4 regions of the Pantoea sp. SGAir0183 genome follow, and region 1 is predicted to be linked to each of the others. Evidence: predicted binding sites of a transcription regulator. Region 1 holds the regulator's gene; each other region holds the start of a gene.
The links. The regulator CRP, encoded in region 1, controls carbon source genes, mostly activating them, when cyclic AMP is high. The targets are predictions, from matches to a motif close to ATGTGANNNNNNTCACAT.
Positions count from the first base shown of each region.

Region 2: yrbN (protein YrbN) is a predicted target of CRP. The motif match lies at 1,687-1,704, and genes of this name have one in related genera.
Region 3: C1N59_RS20210 (PTS mannitol transporter subunit IICBA) is a predicted target of CRP. The motif match lies at 1,003-1,020, and genes of this name have one in related genera.
Region 4: C1N59_RS19265 (YjcB family protein) is a predicted target of CRP. The motif match lies at 1,332-1,349, and genes of this name have one in related genera.

Region 1 covers NZ_CP028053.1:411,104-414,315, forward strand. Annotated here, with positions in the region: gene C1N59_RS01875 (YccS/YhfK family putative transporter) at 1-1,561, opposite strand, end outside; gene crp (cAMP-activated global transcriptional regulator CRP) at 1,620-2,252, opposite strand; gene C1N59_RS01885 (OsmC family protein) at 2,555-2,959, shown strand; gene C1N59_RS01890 (phosphoribulokinase) at 2,989-3,212, opposite strand, start outside.
Region 2 covers NZ_CP028053.1:3,843,038-3,846,249, reverse strand. Annotated here, with positions in the region: gene pnp (polyribonucleotide nucleotidyltransferase) at 1-593, shown strand, start outside; gene nlpI (lipoprotein NlpI) at 723-1,607, shown strand; gene yrbN (protein YrbN) at 1,711-1,791, shown strand; gene C1N59_RS17840 (DEAD/DEAH family ATP-dependent RNA helicase) at 1,784-3,212, shown strand, end outside.
Region 3 covers NZ_CP028053.1:4,346,868-4,350,079, forward strand. Annotated here, with positions in the region: gene C1N59_RS20205 (DUF3053 domain-containing protein) at 9-725, shown strand; gene C1N59_RS20210 (PTS mannitol transporter subunit IICBA) at 1,163-3,097, shown strand; gene mtlD (mannitol-1-phosphate 5-dehydrogenase) at 3,192-3,212, shown strand, end outside.
Region 4 covers NZ_CP028053.1:4,133,316-4,136,527, forward strand. Annotated here, with positions in the region: gene C1N59_RS19250 (glutathione S-transferase family protein) at 1-104, opposite strand, end outside; gene soxR (redox-sensitive transcriptional activator SoxR) at 144-629, opposite strand; gene soxS (superoxide response transcriptional regulator SoxS) at 785-1,210, shown strand; gene C1N59_RS19265 (YjcB family protein) at 1,454-1,735, shown strand; gene C1N59_RS19270 (ATP-grasp fold amidoligase family protein) at 1,788-2,738, opposite strand; gene C1N59_RS19275 (oligosaccharide flippase family protein) at 2,747-3,212, opposite strand, start outside.

The sequences.
Region 1 (3,212 bases):
GCACATCATGTGCGTTCTGTCGTAGCAGGGCACTTTGCCATTGCGGCCAAAGCCATAACGTTCCGCCAAACGCAATCAGGCAGCCCATCAGGGTATCCAGCAGGCGCGGCAGTAAGAATTGTGCGCCGTTAAGTGACAGAAGTTGCAGGGTATATACCGCGGTGACCGTGAACCCCACCATCGACCAGCCGTAAAACTGGCGGGTAAAGCGATAGCTGATAAAGGTAATCACCAGCATGATGCTCAACACCAGCGGTTCAGGGACATCCAGCCGCAGCGAGGCTGCCGCAATCACCAGCCCGGCAAAGGTGCCCAGCGCACGGTGCTGAATACGCACCCGTGTAGCGCTGTAGTTACTCTGGCTGACAAACATAATGGTCATCAGAATCCAGTAGGGTTTGGGAATCGAAAAGAACAGCGCCAGCCCGCTACCCAGCATCAGCATCACAGAAAAACGTCCGGCCGTGCGCAGGGCAGAAGAGCGCAGCGAGAGATAGCTTCTGAGTGCGGGCAGAAGCGGTAAACGGCGCTGGCGATCCGCCATCAAATCACGCTGATAAAGGGGCTTTTGTGTACGCAGTACCCGTGCGATGCGGCTGAAGTGATAAAGGCAAAAATTTCCTACCGGATTGTCCGGGTGCTGACGGGCGATTTTTTCCAGTGCCCCCAGCTGCTTGTCCATATCAAAGCGACTGGACAGTTGGTGGTACAGGATGTTGTCTGCCAGCTCACGTAAACGGGCGGAAATGGTTTTCGCATTCCAGCGAATCACGGCCTCAGCATGGCTTTGTTCTACCAGTTTTTGCACTTCTTCTGGCTGATGCAGGCTGACAGAAATGTGTTCCTGTAAATCCAGTGCGACCTGAAAAGCGCGGGTCAGTCGCTTATGACTGTGATCGCGGCTGGCGGACAGCATATGCATCTGCTGATAACAGGTGTTGATGAGGTCGATTGCTTTTTGTTGCCGCGCCAGCAACGGTGGTAGCGCCTTCTCCGGATCGGTAAGTTGCGTCAACAAGGTGTACTTGGCGTCACAATAGTTCGCCAGTTCGCGGTAAATCAGACTCAGGCTTTCACGCATTGGCTGCTCTTTCCACAGCCAAAACCAGAACCAGTTAAACAGGCCATACCACAGCGTACCGCCGATGTAGAGCAGGGGCGGTACGTAAATGGGCATGCGGCCAATCAGGCTGGTGGTAAATATCGCTGCGATCAGTGTGGCAGGGAGTAACCGTGCGTGCAGTGGGCTGATTTCACCTGTCACGCCCAGCAGCAAAGGCAGAGCGAAAAGAATAAGCGGTAAGGGCACGTCTTTAAACAGAAGCCACTGCATCAGTAAGCTACCCAGGGCAAACAGGCTGCCGCCGACAATCAGGCGTTTAAAGAAGCGTTTGTGGGGTGTATCCAGACCGGCAATATTGCAGCAGGCAGGCACCAATGAGAACAGCAATCCTTTTTGCAGATCGCCAAACAGCCAGCCGAGCGCGACGGGGAGACACAACACCAGTGTCTGGCGCAGGGCATAGTTAACTTCAGGGTGATAAATTATTCTTCGCCACATCGGCTCAACGCAAATAATTCACGGCATAACGTTGCCATTATGCCGTGAAGAATAAAGCTTAGCGCGTGCCGTAAACAACAATTGTTTTGCCGTGTGCGGAGATCAGATTCTGGTCTTCCAGCATCTTCAAAATACGTCCCACGGTTTCACGTGAACATCCCACGATTTGGCCAATTTCCTGACGCGTAATTTTAATTTGCATGCCGTCAGGATGCGTCATGGCATCCGGCTGTTTCGCCAGGTTGAGCAACGTCTGCGCAATGCGACCGGTGACATCAAGGAACGCGAGGTTGCCCACTTTTTCCGATGTGACCTGCAGACGGCGCGCCATTTGCGAGGAGAGGCGCATGAGGATGTCCGGATTCACCTGAATCAGCTGACGGAATTTTTTGTAGGAAATCTCTGCCACTTCGCACGCGGTTTTCGCACGTACCCAGGCGCTGCGCTCCTGACCTTCTTCGAACAGGCCAAGCTCACCAATAAAGTCGCCCTGATTCAGATAGGACAGAATCATCTCCTTGCCTTCTTCATCCTTAATCAGTACCGCAACGGAACCTTTAACGATGTAGTAAAGCGTTTCCGCCTTTTCACCTTGATGAATGAGCGTACTTTTGGATGGATACTTGTGAATATGGCAATGGGACAGGAACCATTCAAGTGTAGGGTCTGTTTGCGGTTTGCCGAGAACCATTCGCTATTATCCTCTGTTGTAATCGTGCCCAAAATACAGGGCTCTGTTTCCCTGCCAGGCGATGTAAGCGTTAAGCGTCTTTCCATTCAGGAAATTATTCGGGCTGCATTCGGCGCAGTGCGCATCATTCTTCCCGGCTTCGTCTTCGGATGACGAAAAATATTTTCAGCTCTGTTTGTAGCACAGCTTACGTCGACTGTCTTGTGTTGTCTCGCTTCAGCAAGATGGCGTTTTCTCTGGATTGCTGTTTCCCAGGCAAAAGCGTACGCTGAGCCAAAACAGGGTATTCTGAGGTCAAAATTATGCAGGCACGCGTCAAATGGGTTGAAGGGTTAACATTCCTGGGGGAATCATCGTCCGGCCATCAGGTACTGATGGATGGCAATTCTGGCGATAAAGCGCCGAGCCCTATGGAGATGGTGCTGATGGCGGCAGGGGGATGCAGCGCCATTGACGTTGTGTCAATTTTGCAAAAAGGCCGCAACGATGTGGTTGATTGCGAAGTGAAACTATTGTCTGAACGTCGGGAAGAAGCCCCCCGCATCTTTACCCATATCAATCTGCATTTTATCGTCAGCGGCAACGCACTTTCGGATAAAGCCGTGGCACGCGCTGTCGATCTGTCAGCGGAAAAATATTGCTCTGTCGCCATCATGTTAGGCAAAGGCGTCAACATTACCCACAGCTACGAAGTGATCGCGCTGTAATCTCACAGAGGCCAGGCTGGCCTCTGTGGTTATTCAATCCGTTTCCCTTCCATGAGCCGTTTTACTAACGGCGCCATAATTAACTCCATCGCCAGTCCCATTTTGCCGCCGGGTACCACCAGCGTGTTGATATTGGAAATAAACGATCCCTGCAGCATGGCCAGCAGATAGGGAAAATCAATGTCTTCCAGCCCCTGAAAGTGGATAACCACAAAGCTTTCATCCAGCGAAGGGATGGTGCGCGCGGCAAAGG
Region 2 (3,212 bases), 940 kb from region 1:
GCATCACCCGCGAGATCATGCAGGTAGCGCTGAATCAGGCCAAAGGTGCACGTCTGCACATTCTGGGCGTGATGGAGCAGGCTATCAGCACGCCGCGTCAGGAAATCTCTGAGTTCGCACCGCGCATTTACACCATCAAGATCAGTTCAGATAAGATTAAAGATGTGATCGGTAAAGGCGGTTCTGTTATCCGTGCGCTGACCGAAGAAACCGGCACCACCATCGAAATCGAAGATGACGGTACGGTGAAAATCGCGGCAACTGATGGCCTGAAAGCGAAAGAAGCGATTCGTCGCATCGAAGAGATCACCGCTGAAATCGAAGTGGGCCGCATTTACAGCGGTAAAGTCACGCGCATTGTCGATTTCGGTGCTTTCGTTGCTATCGGCGGCGGTAAAGAAGGTCTGGTGCACATTTCACAAATCGCTGATAAGCGCGTTGAGAAAGTGACAGATTATCTGCAGATGGGTCAGGAAGTACCGGTGAAGGTGATGGAAGTGGATCGCCAGGGCCGTGTCCGTCTGAGCATCAAAGAAGCGACAGAAACCAAGCCTGAGGCTGTTGCAGCTGAGAGCGCACCTGACGCTGAATAAGTCTTTCCTGATTTGCCTCTCCTTGCCTGGCAGGGGGAGGCTTTTGTGTCATCGCGAGGGCAGGAATCCTTGTGCACAGCAGGCGGATGACAGGACGGTTGTCCCAATGTTTGTATTCGGGAGTGGGAAATGAAGCCTTTTTTGCGCTGGTGTTTTGTTGCGACAGCTTTGACGCTGGCAGGATGCAGCAACTCCAATTGGCGTAAGAACGAAGTTCTTGCAGTACCTTTACAGCCCACACTGCAGCAGGAAGTGATTCTGGCTCGCATGGAACAAATTCTTGCCAGTCGAGCCCTTACCGATGATGAACGCGCACAGCTGTTATATGAGCGCGGAGTGTTGTATGATAGTTTGGGTCTGAGGGCATTAGCGCGGAACGATTTTTCGCAAGCGCTGTCTATAAGACCTGATATGCCAGAAGTGTTTAACTATCTTGGTATATACTTAACGCAGGCGGGCAACTATGATGCCGCCTATGAAGCGTTTGATTCTGTACTTGAGCTTGATCCAACTTACAACTATGCGCATTTAAATCGTGGTATCGCCCTCTATTACGGTGGTCGATACAAGTTAGCGCAAGATGATCTGCTGGCGTTTTATCAAGACGATCCTAACGATCCTTTCCGTAGCTTGTGGCTCTATCTTGTTGAAAGCAAGATGGACGCAGCCAAGGCAAAAGTGGCGCTTAAACAGCGTTACGACAAAGCGGTTAAGGACCAATGGGGATGGAATATTGTCGAGTTCTACCTGGGCGACATCAGCGAAGCAACACTGATGGAACGTCTCAAGGCGGACGCAACGGATAACACCTCGCTCGCTGAACATCTCAGTGAAACCAACTTCTATTTAGGTAAGTATTACCTAAGTCTGGGGGAGAAGGACAACGCAGAAGCGTTGTTCAAACTGGCGGTCGCCAACAACGTGAATAACTTTGTTGAACACCGATACGCATTGTTGGAACTGGCGCTACTCGGCCAGGCACAAGACGATTTATCAGAATCTGACCAGCAATAGCTGACGAACTTTTTTGCCTGTAAACCTGTCAAGTCATCATCTTCAGGGATGAGGGCTTTTCTGTTCGTCAAAACTTCTAATTTGAGCCGGTTCACACTTTTTGATGAAAATGACTGAAAGTTTTCACGACGAGTTATGTAGACTGGCCGCCGCAATCAACGAGGCACGTGTACTACATGACTGATATTCAAACCACTTTTGCAGACCTTGGCCTGAACGCCGACATCCTTGAATCACTGAACGGCATGGGCTACGTAAAGCCATCCCCAATCCAGGCTGAGTGTATTCCTCACCTGTTGGCGGGTCGTGACGTGTTAGGCATGGCGCAGACCGGGAGTGGTAAAACGGCAGCGTTCTCTCTGCCGCTGTTAAACAACATTGATCCGACTATTAAAGCACCGCAAATTTTGGTGCTGGCTCCGACCCGCGAACTGGCGGTTCAGGTTGCTGAAGCGATGACCGAATTCTCTAAGCACATGCGCGGTCTGAACGTAGTTGCCCTTTACGGCGGCCAGCGTTATGACGTGCAGCTGCGTGCTCTGCGCCAGGGACCCCAGGTCGTTGTGGGCACCCCAGGTCGTCTGCTGGATCACCTGAAGCGTGGCACGTTAGATCTGTCTAATCTGCGTGGTCTGGTGCTGGACGAAGCAGATGAAATGTTACGTATGGGCTTCATCGAAGACGTTGAAACCATCATGGCGCAGATCCCGGAAGGTCATCAGACCGCGCTGTTCTCTGCCACCATGCCAGAAGCGATTCGTCGCATCACCAAGCGTTTCATGAAAGATCCGCAGGAAGTGCGTATTCAGTCGAGCCTGACAACGCGTCCTGACATCAGCCAGAGCTACTGGACGGCTTACGGCCGTAAAACCGATGCACTGGTTCGATTCCTGGAAGCAGAAGATTTTGATGCGGCGATCATCTTCGTACGTACCAAAAATGCCACTCTGGAAGTCGCTGAAGCGCTGGAGCGTAGCGGTTACAACAGCGCGGCCCTGAACGGTGATATGAACCAGGCCCTGCGTGAGCAGACGCTGGAGCGTTTGAAAGATGGTCGTCTGGACATCCTGATCGCGACTGACGTTGCGGCCCGTGGCCTGGACGTTGAGCGTATCAGCCTGGTTGTTAACTACGATATCCCGATGGACGCCGAATCTTACGTTCACCGTATTGGCCGTACGGGTCGTGCGGGTCGTGCGGGTCGCGCACTGCTGTTCGTTGAGAACCGCGAGCGTCGTCTGCTGCGCAACATCGAACGCACCATGAAGCTGACTATCCCGGAAGTTGAGCTGCCAAACGCAGAGCTGCTGGGTCAGCGTCGTCTGGCTAAGTTTGCCGCGAAAGTTCAGCAGCAGCTGGAAAGCAGCGATCTGGAACAGTACCGTGCACTGCTGACCAAAATGCAGCCTGAAGAAGAGCTGGATATCGAAACGCTGGCTGCCGCCCTGCTGAAAATGGCACAGGGTGAGCGTCCGCTGATCGTACCTGCTGACGCACCGCGTCCTCCGCGCCGCGAATTCCGTGAACGTGATGATCGTCGCGACAGCCGTGGTCCACGTGACAGCCGTGATGGCGATCGTCCACGTCGTGAGCGTCGCGATGTTG
Region 3 (3,212 bases), 430 kb from region 1:
TTGAACCCATGGCTTCAGGAATTTCCCGCGTCCTGGCACGCAGCGGCATTATGCTGGCTGGCGTGCTTATCGTTCTGCAACTCACCGCGTGTGGTGATAAAGAAGGCGAACAACGCAAAGCGTTTATCGATTTCATGCAAAATACCGTTATGCGTAGCGGTGAACATCTGCCGAGTCTGAGTGAAAACCAGAAACAGAGTTTTGGTCCCTTTGCTGGGGATTACGCGATTTTGTATGGTTTCTCACAACAGGTGAATAAGACGGTCGATCAGGGCATGCGCCCGGTCGTGGATGAGCTTTCTGCTATTCGCGTGCCGCAGGACTACCTGAGTCGCCGGGATTCTCTGGCTCAGGCCACCAGCGCCCTGACCGTCGCCACCCAACAACTCGAAAGCGCCAAAATGCAGGCGGATAAGAGCAAAGCCGGTCTGAAACAGTCTGACGATCTGAAAAAGGTTTTCGATACCGCCTATGACAAGGTCGTCACTCAGCCTGCCGCTCAGTTGATCCCATTGTTACCTAAACTCCAGGCGCTTAGTCAGGATGCGGTTAAAACTGGTGAATTTCTTCAGGCACAGGGGACACGCGTCAGTTTTAATAATGGCGGAGTCCAGTTCCCTACTCAGGAACAGGCTACCCAGTACAACAGCCTGATGACCAGTTTATCAGCGAATGTCCAGGCACTGACTCAGGCCAAGAATGCCGTTCAGGGCACGGAACAATAAATTTCACACGGACAGATTAGCGACTGTCCACCTCATAATCACTTCACCACGCGCTTACGCTTCATAAAAACGGGCCAGATCAAAATGTGATCTGGCCCGTTTTTTATTAAATTAAGTTGTGACTTTAATCACATTTTATAAACAAAGCAGTATGATAAAAGTGTGATAAATATCACTTAAAGTAAAAAGAAACGGTCAGAAAGTGGTCATAACTTTCCTGTATGACCCTTATTTTGTGATATAAATCACTTAAAACGCCCCTGTCACCCCGTCATAAATGTGACCTGCATCACTCATGGGGCCACCCACTACGCAGGCCAATATTCGCGTGATAAAGTCCGCCTGCATACAGTAATACTGACGGCGCATCGCCGTAGTGGCTAAACAAAAACAAACGCGCGCTCCTGTTGCAGCGCGTCTCAACAAGGGGTGGGCTTATGTCCTCATCAGTAAAGGTCAAAGTTCAAAGCTTTGGTCGCTTTTTGAGTAATATGGTGATGCCTAACATCGGCGCGTTTATCGCCTGGGGTATTATCACCGCGCTGTTTATTCCAACGGGCTGGATTCCAAACGCAACACTGGCGAAACTTGTCGCCCCGATGATCACTTACCTGCTGCCATTGCTAATTGGCTTTACAGGTGGACGTCTGGTGGGAGGCGATCGCGGCGGTGTGGTGGGTGCCATCACGACAATGGGCGTGATTGTCGGTGCTGATATGCCGATGTTCCTCGGCTCGATGATCGCAGGCCCGCTTGGTGGCTGGGCAATCAAGTCATTTGACCGCATGGTTGACGGCAAAATCAAAAGCGGCTTCGAAATGCTGGTTAACAACTTCTCTGCCGGGATCATCGGCATGTTGTTGGCGTTGCTGGCCTTCCTGGCGATTGGTCCCCTTGTCGAAGGTTTGTCACATATCCTGTCCGCTGGCGTCAATTTGATGGTGCAAAATAACCTGCTGCCATTGACGTCTGTCTTTGTCGAACCGGCAAAAATCCTGTTTCTTAATAATGCTATTAACCACGGCATCTTCTCACCGTTGGGGATTCAACAGGCAAGCGAAGCCGGTAAGTCAATCTTCTTCCTGATTGAAGCCAACCCAGGCCCGGGTATGGGCGTACTGATGGCCTATATGTTCTTTGGTCGTGGTAGTGCGAAGCAGTCTGCCGGCGGTGCGGCTATCATCCACTTCCTGGGCGGTATTCACGAAATCTACTTCCCTTATGTCCTGATGGCACCACGCCTGCTGCTGGCCGTGATCCTCGGCGGTATGACCGGCGTGTTTACTCTGACGGTTCTGCATGGCGGCCTGGTTTCCCCTGCCTCACCGGGATCTATCCTGGCGGTATTAGCCATGACGCCAAAAGGCGCTTATTTTGCGAATATTGCCGCCGTCTTCGCTGCTTTTGCTGTTTCCTTCGTGGTCTCTGCTATTTTGCTCAAAACCAGCAAAGTGAAAGAAGACGATGATATCAAAGCGGCTACGCAGCGCATGCATGATATGAAAGCCGAGTCAAAAGGGCAGGCGGTGTCAGGTGCCGCGGTTGCCAGCGATGCGATGAGCGTTGACCTGAACCATGTGCGTAAAATCATCGTGGCTTGTGATGCCGGCATGGGGTCAAGCGCTATGGGGGCAGGCGTACTGCGTAAGAAAGTTCAGGATGCAGGCTTAACGCATGTGTCGGTAACCAACAGCTCCATTAACGCGCTGCCGGGTGATGTTGACTTAGTCATTACGCATCGCGATTTGACCGAACGCGCCATTCGTCAGGCTCCTCATGCCCAACACATTTCACTGAATAACTTTCTGGACAGTGCTCTGTACAGCACGCTGACCCAGCGCCTGGCGGCGGCAAACCGGAGTGAAGCGAACCGGGAAGTCGTACAGAAAACATTGGGTGACAGCTATGATGACGGCAGTGCCAACCTGTTTAAACTGGGGGCGAGCAATGTGTTCCTGGGACTGAATGCCAGTAATAAAGAGCAGGCCATCCGCTTTGCGGGTGAGCAGTTGGTGAAAGGGGGTTATGTTCAGCCCGAGTACGTTGATGCGATGCTGGAGCGGGAAAAGCTGACGCCGACATACCTTGGCGAATCGATCGCGGTCCCGCACGGCACGGTTGAGGCTAAAGACCGGGTGCTGAAAACCGGTGTGGTTTTCTGCCAGTACCCTGCTGGCGTGCAGTTTGGTGATGAACCCGATGAGGTGGCGCGCCTGGTCATTGGTATCGCCGCCCGCAATAACGAGCATATTCAGGTGATCACCAGCCTGACCAACGCACTTGACGATGAGCAGGTCATTGAAAAACTGGCTCATACCAACAGCGTTCAAGATGTGCTGAATCTGTTATCAGGCAAGCCAGCGTTAGACTGATTCGGTCCGACATTTTCCCTGGGGCGGTTATGCCCGTCCCACTTTGTTGGGGCGGACATGCCCGCCCCGTTGTCATTTGATATGGGTAAAAATTATGAAAGCGTTACATTTTGGA
Region 4 (3,212 bases), 650 kb from region 1:
GCTTCACGCTGATAACGTTTAACCTGATAAGGCACTTCCAGCTCTTCCAGCATCCACAGCACGCGGTGCGAACGAGATTGTTCCAGATGGTGAACAGTAATCATCATGATTCCCTGCGAATGAATATGCAGACAGTATAGACGTCACTTCACCTTGTGCAGAGAACCATCCTGCTCGGGATCCAGCAGGACCGCACCTGATCCCTGCTGTCCCAGCCGATCGCCGGGGTTACGGAGCGGACAGTCACGCATGGATAAACAGCCGCAGCCAATGCAGCCATCCAGGTCGTTACGCAGGCGCGTCAGGGTTTCGATGCGCTTATCCAGTTCATCCCGCCAGTGCTGCGTCAGATTGCCCCAGTCCTGCGCAGACATGCGTTTATCCGCAGGCATGTTTTCCAGACTGTCGCTGACGCTGGCGAGCGGAATGCCGATGCGCTGGGCGATTTTAATGATCGCCACACGGCGCAGGACATCACGGCTGTAGCGCCGCTGATTGCCGGGATTGCGCGTGCTGGAAATCAGCCCTTTGCTTTCATAAAAATGCAGCGCTGATACGGCCACGCCGCTTCGCCGCGCGACTTCCCCCGGTGTCAGCACCGGTTTTGGATAATTGCGATCTTTTTTCATCTGGCACTTTACCTCAAGTTAACTTGAGGAATTATACTCCTTTCCCATCAGAACAACACCCGCCCTGACGACGTCACGCCCCCTGCAGGCTGATTATCAGCCTCACAAACTGCGGCATGCACGGTGACGGGGACATTCACCAGAAGGATGAGGCCATGATACAAGAAGAGATCATTCATTCACTGACCCACTGGATTGACCAGAACCTGGATAAAAGCCTGTCAATCGATGAGGTGGCCGCGAAGTCCGGTTATTCGAAATGGCACCTGCAACGTATGTTCCGTAGCGTAACGAAACAGACGTTGGGTGGTTATATCCGCGAACGCCGGCTGACGCTGGCCGCAGAAGCGCTGCGTCAGACGCAGCGTCCGGTATTCGATATTGCGATGCAGTATGGCTACGATTCGCAGCAGACCTTCTCACGGGTCTTTCGCCGCCAGTTTTCCCAGACGCCTACGGCGTATCGTCACTATATGCGTCGCCAGGCGGTTCAGCGTCCACGCCTGCTGAGCTTTGACTGTGGGGAAACGATGAGCAGCTTTACGCAGCGTACAACGGGTGAATGTTGTCCGCTTAATTAACAGCCCGCGTGCGCCCGATCGGGCGCACGGCTTTATCCCTCTTTTTTACCCTTCCGCTGGCTTGACACTGCGCTGACAAATCAAACAAATTCTGTACAAAAATTGAGAACCAGATGATATAATGTGACCCACATCACATTATGACGTTTGTTGCCGACGAAAGAGCCCCACCTGACAGACTTTTCCGCCGACGTGATGTTCGCAGACAGTCAGGCGTCCTTTCCGATTTTGAGGTCAAAATTGATGGCTACCCTAACCACCAGTTTTCTTGTTATGCGCTGGGAATTGCTGAGCGCTGTAATGATGTTTTTCGCCAGTACACTGAAAACCCGCCTTCGCCAGGACAGCCATCATGTCATGGCCTTTCTCTGTGGCGGCGTGGGCGTTGGTCTGTCGTGCTGGTTTGTGACCGGTTTAATGGGCATCACGCTAAGCATGGAAAACGTGCACCATTTTTTGAGCGTCTCTAAAGAAGTGTTCATTGACATGATGAGCCGTGCGCCTGCGAACTGGCCAATGCCCTGAATGACCAATAAAAAACCCCGCTTTGCGGGGTTTTTTATATTGCTGTGTAAAGTCAAATTTTCTTCAACATGACAGGAATGGCGACATCCTGTACGTCAACGTCCGGTCTCTGCGTTCCGCGACGTTCCTGAATCCACATTTCACCCATCATTTTGTCTAAGCCACGATCCAGTCCGGTTACCATGCCTGCGCCAGGCGTAAACGTCAGTTCACCAAAATAGATGTGCTGGTCGTGGATATACCAGTCGACTCGCACGTAGTCAAAGTCACTGGCCAGCGTTTTGCTCAGGGCTAGTGCCCGCTCCAGTGAGGGCATGATCGGGGAAACATCCAGGCCGGTATCGCGAATTTTATGGTAAGCCTCGGAGAGGTTATTAACGTAAAAATTCATCGAAAGCTGAGGCTGACAGCGGTTGTAGATGACCTGAAGAACATACTCAAAATTGCCATCGCGCTTATTGAACATATGAAACTTGTAATCAACCGGCGCGCTTTTACCGTCACCAATATACTGCTCAACCAGAATACGTGGCTTGATATAGCGATAGTGGATCTCACGCGCTTCGTTGGCGAAATCGGTTTTTAACCACGAATAGCAGTTATGAATGATTTGCTGCTTACGAAGCGCATCCGGTTCTTCCAGCACGATCTCTACCATGTTTGAAGCATGATTCGGTTTGATAACCGTGCCCTGCCAGCGCGTAAGATCATTCAACGTGGTGGGATCGGTGGTGTCGTGGAGCAACGGAATCAGATAGTCATTACCAATCTTTTCCGCAATATAGTCGCGCACCGAATACTTATCGGACAGGCGCGCATACAGCTGGTAATCACCATGGATAAACTTGCGATACAGCACTTTTTCGTTGAAGACCTTGGGCTCACGCAGATTCGGGAGCTTTCTGAACTTGCGGAAGTAATAAATACGATCCTGATAAGTCCAGGGCATCTTCTTAATAAAGTACTGCAAACTTCTTCTGAGCTCTTGCTTCAACCTGAGCATATTTGACCTCATTTGTAGGTTTTGTAGTTAAGTGAGGAAACCTGAATTTTTTGAATCACGCCGCGTTTAAAGAAGTAATTCATGACGGTGAGGGACAGGAGCTCAGACAGAAAAACGCTCCAGGCGGCCCCCATGATGCCGTAGCCCTGAATTAGCCACCAGGAAAGCGGGATGCTGATGAGCACCAGACAAATGATTTTCTTCAGTAAATAATCAAAGCCCCCTTCTTTCACCATAAAACGGTACGCGACGGTTCCCATTGCCGAAAAACTGGTCGCCAGGGATAACAGCGTGATGAGGTTGCCTGACTGCCTGTAGGCCGGGCCATATAACGCCACAATAATGTGCTCACCCCACAACGCGACGATAAACAACATCAACAGCGACACGGCCATCACGTAGCCATTGAGCCGGGCCGTCAGCCTGACGGCTTCGTCTCCACGCGCACGAAAAATCTCGCTGAAACAGGAGGTA